DNA from 4 places in the Nonomuraea sp. NPDC059194 genome. Region 4 is predicted to be linked to each of the others. Evidence: riboswitches for the same ligand, from Rfam matches in the RefSeq annotation. Region 4 holds a riboswitch; each other region holds the start of a gene.
What was found. A riboswitch is a leader RNA that binds a small molecule or an ion and turns the genes downstream of it on or off. The one in region 4 is predicted to bind cyclic di-AMP.
Positions count from the first base shown of each region.

Region 1: it holds a riboswitch for cyclic di-AMP, as region 4 does, so the genes downstream of both, ACFXJ8_RS04000 (C40 family peptidase) here and ACFXJ8_RS21325 (coiled-coil domain-containing protein) in region 4, are expected to answer to the same signal.
Region 2: it holds a riboswitch for cyclic di-AMP, as region 4 does, so the genes downstream of both, ACFXJ8_RS07775 (CHAP domain-containing protein) here and ACFXJ8_RS21325 (coiled-coil domain-containing protein) in region 4, are expected to answer to the same signal.
Region 3: it holds a riboswitch for cyclic di-AMP, as region 4 does, so the genes downstream of both, ACFXJ8_RS13810 (CHAP domain-containing protein) here and ACFXJ8_RS21325 (coiled-coil domain-containing protein) in region 4, are expected to answer to the same signal.

Region 1 is NZ_JBHZBH010000002.1:274,174-277,333, reverse strand. Features, by position in the region: gene ACFXJ8_RS04010 (NYN domain-containing protein) at 1-46, shown strand, start outside; gene ACFXJ8_RS04005 (NlpC/P60 family protein) at 154-1,104, shown strand; cyclic di-AMP (ydaO/yuaA leader) riboswitch at 1,460-1,602, shown strand; gene ACFXJ8_RS04000 (C40 family peptidase) at 1,733-2,164, shown strand; gene ACFXJ8_RS03995 (hypothetical protein) at 2,235-3,160, shown strand, end outside.
Region 2 is NZ_JBHZBH010000004.1:112,233-115,392, forward strand. Features, by position in the region: gene ACFXJ8_RS07760 (glycoside hydrolase family 15 protein) at 1-225, opposite strand, end outside; gene ACFXJ8_RS07765 (hypothetical protein) at 261-422, opposite strand; gene ACFXJ8_RS07770 (magnesium transporter CorA family protein) at 656-1,627, shown strand; cyclic di-AMP (ydaO/yuaA leader) riboswitch at 1,875-2,024, shown strand; gene ACFXJ8_RS07775 (CHAP domain-containing protein) at 2,067-2,711, shown strand; gene zwf (glucose-6-phosphate dehydrogenase) at 2,699-3,160, opposite strand, start outside.
Region 3 is NZ_JBHZBH010000008.1:170,035-173,194, reverse strand. Features, by position in the region: gene ACFXJ8_RS13820 (Gfo/Idh/MocA family protein) at 1-675, shown strand, start outside; gene ACFXJ8_RS13815 (tetratricopeptide repeat protein) at 656-1,096, opposite strand; cyclic di-AMP (ydaO/yuaA leader) riboswitch at 1,228-1,362, shown strand; gene ACFXJ8_RS13810 (CHAP domain-containing protein) at 1,378-2,085, shown strand; gene egtD (L-histidine N(alpha)-methyltransferase) at 2,164-3,144, opposite strand.
Region 4 is NZ_JBHZBH010000017.1:27,541-30,700, forward strand. Features, by position in the region: gene ACFXJ8_RS21315 (DeoR/GlpR family DNA-binding transcription regulator) at 1-374, shown strand, start outside; gene galT (galactose-1-phosphate uridylyltransferase) at 371-1,432, shown strand; cyclic di-AMP (ydaO/yuaA leader) riboswitch at 1,499-1,639, shown strand; gene ACFXJ8_RS21325 (coiled-coil domain-containing protein) at 1,643-2,596, shown strand; gene katG (catalase/peroxidase HPI) at 2,687-3,160, opposite strand, start outside.

The sequences.
Region 1 (3,160 bases), on a different contig from region 4:
GCCCGTGCAGTCGGCGCTGCTCCTGCGCCGTCTTGGCCGTGCCTAGGTCACAACTTGGGTGACATTTTGAGCCGGTAGGCAACGCTTCTGTACTATTTCGCCCCAGGCGTGATCACTGGGAGGCGTGTAGCTGTGAGGTTTGGCCGGGTACCGGTGGCTGTGGGTCTCTCGATCGGGGCTCTCCTCCTGCCTCTGGACGGCGCGGTCGCCGATCCCAAACCGACGATCGCGCAGGCGAAGGCCAAACTCGAAAAGCTCAACGACAAGGCCGACAAGGTCGTCGACAGGTACAACACCGCCACCGAGAAGTACAAGAAGGCGAAGAAGACCTTCACCGGTCTCAACACCAGGTACAAGACCAAGGTGGCCAAGGTGGCGGGCCTGCGGGCCGAGGTCGTCGGCATGGCCGTCAACGCCTACCAGGGCGTCGACATGACCGCCTGGACCTCGATGCTGGGCGACGCCGACCCCACGGCCACCCTCGGCAGCATGGCGCTCATCGACCAGATGACGGCCGAGCGCGCGCAGACCCTCGCGGTCTTCGACGACGAGAACCGCCAGCTCAAGGCCGACAAGGAGAAGGCCCAGGACGCGCTCACCGAGGCGGACAAGCTGCGCGACGAGGTCAAGTCGGAAAAGGACAAGGTCCTCGAGTTGATCGAGCAGCAGGAGAAGCTGCTGCGCAGGCTCGGCGCCTACAAGGTGGGCAACCCGAACAGCACCGGCATCAAGTACACGGGCTCGGCCTCCGGCAACGCGGCCTCCGTGCTCACCTTCGCCTACGCGCAGGTCGGCAAGCCGTACCAGTACGGCGGGACGGGCCCCGGCGGCTGGGACTGCTCCGGCCTGACCCAGGCCTCGTGGCGGGCGGGCGGCGTGTCGCTGCCGCGCACCACCTGGGAGCAGTGGGCGTGGGGCGCCAAGCGCAGGGTCTCCCTCGACGCGTTGCAGCCCGGCGACCTCATCTTCAGCGAGGGCCTCGGGCACGTGAGCATCTACGCGGGCGGCGGCAAGATCGTGCACGCGCCGCAGACGGGGGACGTGGTGAAGATCGTCCCCCTGTCCGCCTACGGCAGGCGACTCGTCGGCGCCATCCGCCCGTAGTGCCCTGGCTGACATCGACCGCTCTCGGTGCGAGGCCGAGGCCGTACCTACCCCTGTTACGGGTGTGACTTGAGTGACAGATGGGACCTGACAAGTCGCCATTTGTCCAAGTGTGAGTAGCGTCACTTTCGGATAACGGAGCGTTTCCTGGAGCAGCGGATCCCGTTCTGACAAGTATGGGTCGGTGATCTTGACAGCTTTACTTCGGCTTTGCCCGCCGTTGGCCGTTTGGGTACTTTCTCCCATCGCGGCGACCAAGCCATGGCGCCCGCAACGTTCACCGGCGCCAGGCGTGTCCGGTGAGCACGCATAAAGATCCGCTGGTCGCCGCGCCGAGTCCCCCCTCTGTCGTGCGCGGACCGACCTGCCGAGTCCGTGCGGCATGGAGCACGGAGCCGGGGACCCACGTTCCTGGGGTGAATCCGGCCTGAGGGCCGGAAGGGCGACTTCCACGCCCGAACCCGTCAGCTAACCCGGTAGGCATTCGTGGAAGTCCCAAGGAGACGTTCTGTCTACCCCCGTCAAGAAAACCCGTCTGTCCTGCCTTGCCCTGAGCGGCGTCGTGGCGGCGATGGGAGGAGTCGTCCTCCACGCACCCACGGCACAGGCGAGCGTGACCGTCAACGCGGTGAGCACCGTGAAGACGGCCGCGACGTCGACGTCCACGGCGAAGCGGCAGACCAGCACCGCTCGGCAGAAGGTGAAGGCCGCCAAGGCCGTCGCCGCGGCGAAAAAGCAGCTCGGTGACCCCTACCGCTTCGGCGGCACGGGCCCAGGCGCTTTCGACTGCTCAGGACTGGTCCAGTACGCCTGGGCCAAGGCCGGCATCAAGATCCCGCGCGTGACGTACAGCCAGTACGCGCGCATCAAGAGGAAGGTCACGTGGAGCAACCTCAAGCCAGGTGACCTGATGTTCTTCCGCGGGAAGGGCCACGTGGGCATGTTCGTCGGCAACGGCCGTATGATCCACTCGCCGAGCACTGGCAAGACCGTGCGGATCGAGAGGCTCAACGGCTGGCGCAAGGCCTCCTTCGCCGGCGCGGTCCGCCCCGGCGGCTGAGCCGGACGCCCGGAGCCCCGTCCACCCCCCTTGGACGGGGCTCCGGCGTGTTCGGGCTAGCATCGCAGCCGTGGTGACCCGCAGAACGCTGCTGGCGGCCGCGCTGGCCTGCCCGGCGATCTGCACGGTGGCGGGGTCGGCGGGCCGACGGCTGCCGCCCGAGGCCAGAGGGGTCTGGGAGTCAGGCGTCACCCTGGCGTACGGCCCGCGCTCGCTCGTCGTCGGCCACCACGCCGAGGCCGCCCTCCTGCGTGACCTGGCCTCCCGGGCCGATACGGCGGCGCTGACCGTCTCCACTGTGCTGCGGCGTGCCGTACGGCCGGTGGTGCTGGTGCCCCGGACCACCGCCGAGGCGGTCGCGCTCGCGGGCACCGGATCCGTCGATGGACTGGCCGCGCTGGCCTCGGCGGGGCGGGTGATCGTCCTGCCCGACGCGTTCGCGCGCCTGACGCCCGTCGGCCGCGACGTCGTCCTCGCCCACGAACTCACCCACGTGGCCGCAGCGGCAGGCGACGCCGCCCGCGCCCCCGAACTCACCCCCTTGGCCGCTGGGGACGCGCCACGCGTGGTGGCTGAGGCAGGCGACGCCGTACGCGCGCCCGAGCCCGCCCGAATCTCCGCCGGGGCAGGCGATGCCGTACGCGCGCCTGAGCTCACCCGAGTGGCCGGTGGCGTGGGAGGGCGGCCTGTGTGGCTGCGGGAGGGGCTCGCCGACTACGTCGGCTACCTGCGCTCGGGGCTCCCCACGCGGGTCGCGGCAGCCGAACTGGCCGCTGAGGCGCGCGCGGGACGGCTGCCCGCCGCGCTGCCCGCCGACGCCGACTTCGCGCCGGGCGCGCCCCGCCTCGCGCAGGTCTACCAGGAGGCGTGGCTGGCCAGCCGCCTGATCGCCATCCGGTACGGCACGCAGGCGCTCGTCGACCTCTACTATCGGGCTGCCGGAAAGGATCTCGGCCAGGCGCTCGCGTCGCTGGGCCTGTCGGTCCCCACGCTGAC
Region 2 (3,160 bases), on a different contig from region 4:
CTTGGTCCTGGCCGGCCCGTCGGCGGCCAGCTCGAACGACCCGCCCAGGTCGCTGTCCAGCAGCGCGGCGAACACGCTGGGAGAGTCGAAATCCGGACAGCAGTACCAGTCGATCGTGCCGTTCACGCCGACGAGCGCCGTGGTGCGCAGATCCCCGATCAGCCCGTGGTCGGCGATCGGCAGGTACCGGGGCCGCGGGCCGTCCCCGGAGGTTCCCATGGTCATCTCGGCCTCCTCGCCGTTCCGACCCCGCCGCCAGCCTAGGAAGGCCGGCGGCGCGCCCGAGTCTGCTGTACGTCAAAGACTCGGCAGGGTTTGGCGACCGCGCCCCAGATCGAGCCGTAGACGACGCTGCCGCCGGTCACGTAGGCGGTCTCCGGCGCCATGGTCAGGCCGAAGTTCGGCGGCATCTGGGCGAGCACGCCGTCGATGATGCGGATGAGGTTGAGGAGGTACAGCGGGAACCGCCGCCGGTGACGCCGAGATGGACGTGGCTTCCGCGCACCCAGGCGGTCAGCGTGTAGGCGGTGCCCGGCCGTACGGTCACCGGCTGGGCACACCTGGCGTGGTCGGCGCCGCGAGCAGCGACGTATGCCTTGTGGGACCTGCTCGACCGCAGGATCAGAACGCCGAAAAGCCCCTAAGCTACGCGGTTATGGTTCGTACCCGGCTGTATCGCAACGGCGTGCTGCGCGCTCACGGCTTCCCCATCGCCGACGTCTCCGACCACCTTTCCGACACGGCGGCGACAGTCTGGTTCGACCTGTGCTCTCCCACCCCTGCCGACCTGGCGGTGATCGCCGAAGAGCTCGGCCTGCACGCCCTGGCCGTCGAGGACGTCCTGCACGATCGCCAGCGGCCCAAGCTCGACGTCTACGACAGCCACCTGTTCCTCAGCGTCTACGGCGTGCGCCTGAACCCGGAGACCGGCCGGCTGGCCATCAGCGAGATCGACATCTTCGTCACCCGCAACGCGCTGGTGACCGTCCGCTCCGACGACGGCGTCGACATCGACCAGGTGGCCAAACGCTGGGACGCCAACGCCGGTCTGGCCGGTCACGGAGTCGGCTTCCTGCTGCACGGCCTGCTCGACTACATCGTCGACGGCCACTTCGAGATCGTCCAGGACCTCGACGAGCGCGTCGAAGGTCTCGAAGACTCGCTGTTCACCGACGACGGCGCGACCAGGTCGCTCCAGCGGCACACGTTCGAGCTGCGCAAGGACATGGTCGCCTTCCGCCGCGTGGTGCTCCCGATGCGGGAGGTGCTCAACGCCCTGCTGCGCCGCGACCTCCACGTGGTCGACGCGGCAATGACCCCGTACTACCAGGACGTCTACGACCACGTGCTGCGCGTCAGCGAGTGGATCGACTCGCTGCGGGACCTGATCGGCAACATCCGCGAGACCTCCCTGTCCCAGCAGGGCTTCCAGCTCAACACCATCATGAAGCGCGTCACCAGCTGGGCGGCGATCATCGCCGTGCCCACCGCGATCACCGGCTTCTACGGCCAGAACGTGCCCTATCCCGGTGCCGAACAGCCGATCGGGTTCTGGACGTCGACAGCCATGATCGTGGGCGTCTCCGCCGCACTGATCGCCGTCTTCCGCAAGCGCGACTGGCTGTAGCCGACCGCCTCGAGGAGCCGGCGTAAAGGCGACGCCAAGGTAAAGAATTCCGTTGCGGATCCCCTATGCCGCAGGGGATTGCGCGCCCGCGGCCGGGACAACACTTGCACCGCTCTATACGTTTCGCTTACGTTGAGGGCACTCAAGGCGCACATCAGGCGTGCCACTGCACGCCGCCCGCGCCCTCAATATTGCCGAGACCGCGCATCTGCATGGACGTCACCTACATGAACGTCGATTCCGCAGACCGGCGCGGCCGCCGAATCCGCGATGGTCGCGGAACCGGGGACCCAATCTCCCTTGGGGTGAATCGGAACGCCCGTCGCAGATGGCGTCCGTAGGGCACTTCCACGCCCGAACCCGTCAGCTAACCCGGTAGGCGGCATGGAAGCTAGGAGCAAATTCCCGTATGTTCAAGCACGTTCTTCGTCGTTCCGTCGTGTCCGCGAACCTTCCCCGTCTTGCCGTCGGCCTGACCGTCGCGGCCGGAGCGATGTTCGCGAACGTTCACTCCTTCGGTGACGACCACGCGGCGCGGGCGCAGGCAGCAGCCCGCCCGCAGCAAGTGTCCGCGGCCCAGAAGCCCGCTCAGGTGAACGCGGCCTCCCTGCTGAAGGTGGCGGAGTCGCAGGTGGGTGTGGCCGAGAACGCCGCCGGTGGCGGCACCCCCTTCCACCGCTGGTACATGTCGTCCCAGCGCGCGGCCGAGACCGTGAACCGCGACGGTGGCAGCATCCGCGCCTACGCCAACGCGCCGTGGTGCGCGATGTTCGTCTCCTGGGTCGGCGAGAAGAGCGGCCTGCGGCCCACGGTCGGCTGGGACGCCTACACCGTCACCTTCGCCAAGTGGTTCAAGGCCAACAAGCGCTGGGGCACCAAGTCCACGCCCGGCGCGGTCGTCTTCTTCTCCTGGAAGGGCGGCAAGGACCTCGACGACATCCAGCACGTCGGTTTCGTCGAGAAGGACAACGGCGACGGCACGATCAGCACCATCGAGGGCAACACCGGCAACGGCAAGGTGGAGCAGCGCGTCCGTCCGAAGTCGCAGGTCGTCGGCTACGGCTACCCCGACTACAAGGCCTGAGCCCCGACGGGGTGCCAGCCGCCCGGCGCGATGCGGGCGGCACCCTCGGGCCACGTCCCCTTCTCGTACGGCTCGGGCGCGCCGTCGAAGGCCAGGATGTCCTGGACGATGCGCCACGACTCCTCCACCAGGTCGAACCTGACGAAATGCCGGGCATCCCCCGCGAGCGCGTCCTTCAGCACCTGCTCGTAGGCCTCCTGCGCGGGCCCGAGCACCTTGGTGAAGTCGACGGACACCGGCACCGGACAGGTCCTGTCGAGCACGTCCGGTTCCTTGGCCAGCAGGTCGAACGTCACTCCCGGATCGGGATGCATCCTGAACCTGACCAGGTTGGGCGCCGGCCTGGCGCTGAAGTAGGCGACGGGCGGCCTGCGCAGTTCGGCGACGACCTCCAGCGCGTCGACGGGCAGGCACTTACCGGTGCGGATGCAGAACGGCACGCCCGCCCA
Region 3 (3,160 bases), on a different contig from region 4:
AAACCTCTCACCGCGAGCCTGGCCGACGCCGAGCGGATGGTCGAGCTGGCCAGGCAGGCAGGCGTCTTCCTGATGGAAGCGATGTGGATGCGCTTCAACCCCCTGATCAGGGGGTTGCTGACCGAGGAGCGCTTCGGGGCGCTGCGCTCGGTGCAGGCCTCGTTCGGGTTCGTCATGCCGTACGAGGAGCGGCATCGGCTGTGGGATCCGGCGCTGGGCGGCGGAGTCCTGCTCGATCTGGGGATCTACCCGTTCGGGCTGGCGCAGCTGCTGCTCGGCGAGCCCGCCGAGACCTATCTCACCGGATCGCTGGGGCCCTCGGGCGTGGACGCCGAGGTGGGGGCGCTGCTGACCTACGAGGGCGGGGCGCGGGCGCTGCTGGACACCTCCCTGCTCAGCCCGCTGGCCAACACCGCGACCGTGGTGGGCACGGGGCTGCGGGCCGACATCGCCGCGCCGTTCTGGGCGCCGCAGCGGATCCTGCTGTCGGGGCCGGGCGTGGAGCCGGAGGAGATCGTCCTTGACCCGGCCATGAACGGCTATGCCGAGGAGGTGCGCGAGGTGCGCGCGGCGCTGGCCGAGGGCAGGACGGAGAGCCCGATCATGCCGCTGGAGGAGAGCCTGGCGATGATGCGGATGCTGGAGGAGGCCAGGATCAGGCTAGGCGCGAGATAGCGCGGGCGCTGGCCTCCTCGTGCCCGGATCGCACGGCCTGGAGGAAGTGCGCGCGGGCCTGCTCGGGGCGGCCTTCCCTGTCCTCCAGCAGGCCCAGGTTGAACATGGCGCGCGGGCCCGCCTCGGTGTGGCCCGACTCGATGGCCAGGGTGTAGCAGCGGCGCGCCGCCTGGGTGTCGCCGCAGCAGTCTTCCAGGACGCCCAGGTTGAACATCGCCCTGGGGGTGGCGGCTCTGCCGTACCAGTGGCGGGCCTCGTCGAGGCGGCCGCGCTCGTCCTCGATCAGCGCCAGGTTGAAGGCCGCCCGCTGGGCGGCCACGGGATGACCGGTTTCGATCGCCAGGAGATACCATCGCCGGGCTTCGTCCGGACGGTGTCCGTCTTCCCGCAGCCCCCTGTTGAACAGGTCCTGTGGCGACATGACCTGACCGTAGATGATCGCCGTACCTTTATCAATTTGTAAGGTACTTGCCCCGTGTATTACCTTAGGCTCCACTCGAGGCAAAAACCGGGCAATCCGGACATTGCCAGACATTGCAATCATCACAGGATCGCCTGTGACCGCTGAATCCGCACCACGCGGAACCGGGGACCCAATCTCTCTGGGGTGAATCGGCACATCGTGCCGTAGGGCAGCTTCACGTCCGAACCCGTCAGCTAACCCGGTAAGCGGCAGGAAGCTAGCAAGGAGTCCCCCTTTTCATGGCAAAGCACCGTCGTAGCCGTGCCCCGAAGCTCACCTACGCGAATGCCGCGCTGGGCGCACTCGTCTTCGCAGGCGCCCTTCTTCCCACCCACGCCGCCCAGGCCGACAAGCTCCCCCTTGCCGACGGCCCGCGGGTAGCCGCCCTCGCCAGCCCTCCCAAGGAGGACACCAGCAGGGTCGACACCGCCAGCAAGGCCCAGACCAAGGCGATGCCGAGCGCCGCCGTGGTCCTCGCCGAGGCCAAGAAGCAGATCGGCGTCAGGGAGAACTCCCGCGGCGGCGGCACCAAGTTCCAGGACTGGTACGTCAACTCCCAGCGCGCCAGGGAGACCGTCGCCAGGGACGGCGGCAACGTCCGCGCCTACGCCAACGCCGCCTGGTGCGCGATGTTCGTCTCCTGGGTCGGTGAGCAGACCGGCGCCCGCACCCAGGTCGGCTGGGACGCCTACACCGTCACCCACGCCAGGTGGTTCAAGGCCAACAAGCGCTGGGGCAGCGAGCCCAAGCCCGGCGCGGTCGTCTTCTTCTCCTGGAAGGGCGGCAAGGACCTCGACGACATCCGGCACGTCGGTTTCGTCGAGAAGGACAACGGCGACGGCACGATCAGCACGATCGAGGGCAACACCGGCAACGGCGTGGTCGAGCAGCGCGTCCGTCCGAAGTCGCAGGTCGTCGGCTACGGCTACCCCAGCTACGGCGCCTGACGACTCGCTCGCCTTCCCCCGGCGTACGACAGCGGCCGCGCGCCCCGCGCGGCCGCGGTCGTTTCCGGGTCCTGGTTCTTATGCCTCGGCCAGGACCAGGGTGAAGTCTCCCGCGGGGTCGGTGTAGCGGCGGCGCACCTCGAACCCGGCGGCGGCGAGCTCGTCCCGCAGTCCCTCCGGCCGGAACTTGGCGCTGATCTCGGTACGCATCTCCTCCCCCCGGACGAAGTCCACCGACAGCCCGAGTCCCCCGATCCGCACCCGCATGTCCCTGCTCGCCCGCAGCCGCATCTCGATCCAGTCGTGGCGCGCGTCGTACAGCGCCACGTGCGTGAACGCCTCCGGCTCGAAGTCGGCGTCCAGCTCCCGGTTGATCACCCGCAGCACGTTCCTGTTGAAGGCGGCCGTCACCCCCGCCGCGTCGTCGTATGCCGCCACCAGCCGCCCGGTGTCCTTCACCAGGTCGGCCCCGAGCAGGAAGGTGTCCCCAGGCCGGAGCGTGGCCCGCAGTTCCTTCATGAACACCTCCCTGGCGGCCGGTTCGAGGTTGCCGATGGTGCCGCCGAGGAAGGCCACCATCCGCCGCCCGGCACGCGGCAGCAACGCCAGGTGGCGCTCGAAGTCGGCGCACACCGCCCGCACGGCCAGCCCGGGGAACCGGCCGGCCAGCCGCCGCGCCGCAGCCGCGAGGGTGACCGCGTCCACGTCCACCGGCGTGTAGGCGCGCAGCGTGCCCGCCGCCGCGAGCGCGTCCAGCAGCAGCACGGTCTTCTCGCTGGTGCCCGAGCCCAGCTCGACCAGCGTGTCCGCACCGCAGGTCGCCGCCACTTCCGCGGCGCGGGCCCGCAGGATGGCCAGTTCGCGCCGCGTCGGGTAGTACTCGGGCAGCCGGGTGATGCGGGAGAACAACGCGCTGCCCTCGGCGTCGTAGAACCACTTGGGCGGCAGCCACTTGGGCGAGGCCGTCAGCCCGGTCCTGACGTCGTGTTCGAGCGCCTGGCGCAGGTAGTCGCGGTCGAGATGGTTGATCACATGCACGGTCGGGTGGCTGACGAACACAGGGCCTCCTGGGGTG
Region 4 (3,160 bases):
GCGCCGACCGCACGGTCGTGCTGACCGGCGGTGTCCGCACGCCGTCCGACGCCCTGGTCGGCCCGGTCGCCGTCGCGGCCATCAGGCGGCTGCACGTCGACACGCTCTTCCTGGGCGTGCACGGCATGAGCGTGAAGGCGGGCTTCACCACGCCGAACCTGCTGGAGTCGGAGACCGACAGGGAGCTGGTCGCCTCCGCGCACCGCCTGGTGGTCCCCGCCGACCACACCAAGTGGGGCACGGTCGGCATCAGCACGATCGCCGAGCTCTCGGAGGCCGACGTCGTCATCAGCGACGCCGGCCTGCCGGAGGAGGCCCGGGCCGAACTGGCCGAGCGGGCCGGACAACTGATCATCGCGGAGGACCCGAAGTGAAGCGCACCATCGCGCACCTGGCCGACGGCCGAGAGCTGATCTACTTCGATCGGCGCGACGACGCCGACAGGAGCGCGATCGACGAGCGCGAGCTGCCGCCCAGGCCGGTCGCCTCCGAGCTGCGCTACGACCCGCTCACCGAGGAGTGGGTGGCGATGGCGGGCCACCGGCAGACCCGCACCTTCCTGCCTCCGGCCGACGAGTGCCCGCTGTGCCCGTCCAGGCCCGGCATGCTCACCGAGATCCCGGCCGCCGAGTACGACGTGGTCGTCTTCGAGAACAGGTTCCCCAGCTTCTCCACCAACCTGGGCTCCTACACCGACCCCGGCGGCCTGAGCGAGGTGCGCCCCGGCGTCGGCCGCTGCGAGGTGGTCTGCTTCACCTCCGACCACGACTCCTCCTTCTCCGCGCTCTCCGACGACCAGGTGGCGCTGGTCATGGAGGCGTGGGCCGACCGTACGGCCGAGCTGTCGGCCATCCCCGGCGTGGAGCAGGTGTTCTGCTTCGAGAACAGGGGCGCGGAGATCGGCATCACGCTGGGGCACCCGCACGGCCAGATCTACGCCTACCCCTACGTCACCCCCCGCACCCAACGGCACTTGGCGGCCGCGGCCAAGCGGCCGAACCTCTTCGCCGACGTGCTGGCCGCCGAGCGCGCGGGCGAGCGGGTGGTCGCCGGCAACGAGTTCTGGACCGCGTTCGTCCCCGCCGCCGCCCGCTACCCGTTCGAGGTCCACCTCTACCCGCACCGCCAGGTGCCCGACCTGGCCGCCCTCACCCAGGAGGAGCGCGCCGCCTTTGGCCCCGTCTACACCCGGGTGCTGCGGGCGCTGGACGGCCTGTTCGGCGTGGTCATGCCGTACGTGGCGGCCTGGCACCAATCCCCCGTACGGCAGGGCCGTGACCTGGCCTATCTCCACATGGAGCTGTTCAGCATCCGACGGGCCCCGCAGAAGCTGAAGTACCTGGCGGGTTCGGAGTCGGCGATGGGCGCGTTCGTCAGCGACGTGCTGCCCGAGGAAGCCGCGCGCCTACTTCGATCACAGGTAGATCACTAATTTGTCTCCGCATGGAGTCGCATTACCGGACATTTACCACTAACATCCCTTTTGTCGGCTTTCACGCCGGTCACATTGCCTAATCCTGGGCGCGTTGCCCAGGAGCCGGGGACCCACCAAGAACCTGGGGTGAATCCACGTCTGTGGTAGGGCCGCACCTCCCGCCCGAACCCGTCAGCTAACCCGGCCGGCAGACGGAGAGGATCGTTCGTGGCGTCCCCCACGTCCCGTTTCGCATGCGGCGCGCTTGCCGCACTGTCCCTCATCATCGCTTCCGCGAACGCGGCATCGGCTGCCCCCAAGCCGTCCGAGCCCACGTTGCGGGCCGAGCTCAAGCAGCTCAACACCAAGGTCGACAAGCTCATCGAGCGCTACAACGCCAAGCGGGTCTCGCTGGCCAAGGCGCAGAAAGCCGCCAAGGCAGCCCAGGAGCGGCTGGCGGCGGTCGAGCAGACCCTCGTCAAGGCCGAGGCCGAAGCCTCCAAGATCACTGAGTTGCGTTACCAGGCCAGCACCCCCGACCTGCCGACGCTGCTCTACACCCCCGACCTCAACTCCGCCGCCCTGCTCGAGCAGATGAGCGCCGAGCAGGACGCCGTGGTCAAGAACGTCACCGCGGCCCGCGACGCCAAGAAGCAGGCCGCGGCCGAGGCGACCACGCTCGCCGACCGGATCGAGACGGAGACCGCCCAGGTCGCCGACGACCGGAAGGAGGCCGAGGGCATGATCAAGGACATCGAGAAGAAGCTTGACAAGCTCGTGCCGACCGGGACCGGGCGCAAGGCCGACGGGAGCTGGGCACCCGAACTCCCGACGGGCTCGGAGAACATCACGCCGCGGACCGAACTCATGCGCGACACGATCAAGAAGACGTTCGCGATGCCGTTCACGGTGGGCTGCTACAGGTCGGGCGGCAGCGGCGAGCATCCGCTCGGGCGCGCCTGTGACTTCATGTTGAGCTCGGGCGGCTCGAGGCCGACGGAAGCCAACAGGACGCTCGGCGACCAGGTCGCCGCGTGGGCGATCAAGAACCAGAGCCGCCTGGGCATCAAGTACGTGATCTGGCAGCAGCGGATCAACAGCGGCAGCGGCTGGCGGGCGATGTCCGACCGCGGCAGCGTTACCGCCAACCACTACGACCATGTGCACATCTCGATGAACTGATGCTGCTTGTGCTGGCAGTAGCCGGGGCAGAGCGATCTCAACGAGCCCGGTCGATCACGATGACTCGACCGGGCTCGTCGCGTGGAGAGGTCAGGCGAGGTCGAACCGGTCGAGTTCCATGACCTTGGTCCAGGCTGCGACGAAGTCGGTCACGAACTTGTCGCGGGCGTCCTGGCCGGCGTAGACCTCGGCGAGGGCTCGTAGCTGGGAGTTGGAGCCGAAGATGAGGTCGACCGCGGTGGCGGTCCACTTCACCTCATCGGTGGCCACGTCGCGGATCTCGTACACCTGCTCGCCGGAGTCCGATGCCTTCCACCGGGCGCCCGGGGAGAGCAGGTTGGTGAAGAAGTCGTTGGTGAGCACGCCGGGCCGGTCGGTGAGGACGCCGTGCCGGGTACCGCCGAAGCTGGCTCCGAGGGAACGCAGGCCGCCGATAAGGACGGTCATTTCGGGCGGGGTCAGGTTGAGCATGTAGGCACGATCGACGAGCAGCGTCTCCGGTTGGGTCTTCTCGCCGGAACGCAGGTAGTTGCGGAAGGCGTCGGCCCGCGGCTCGAGGACCCG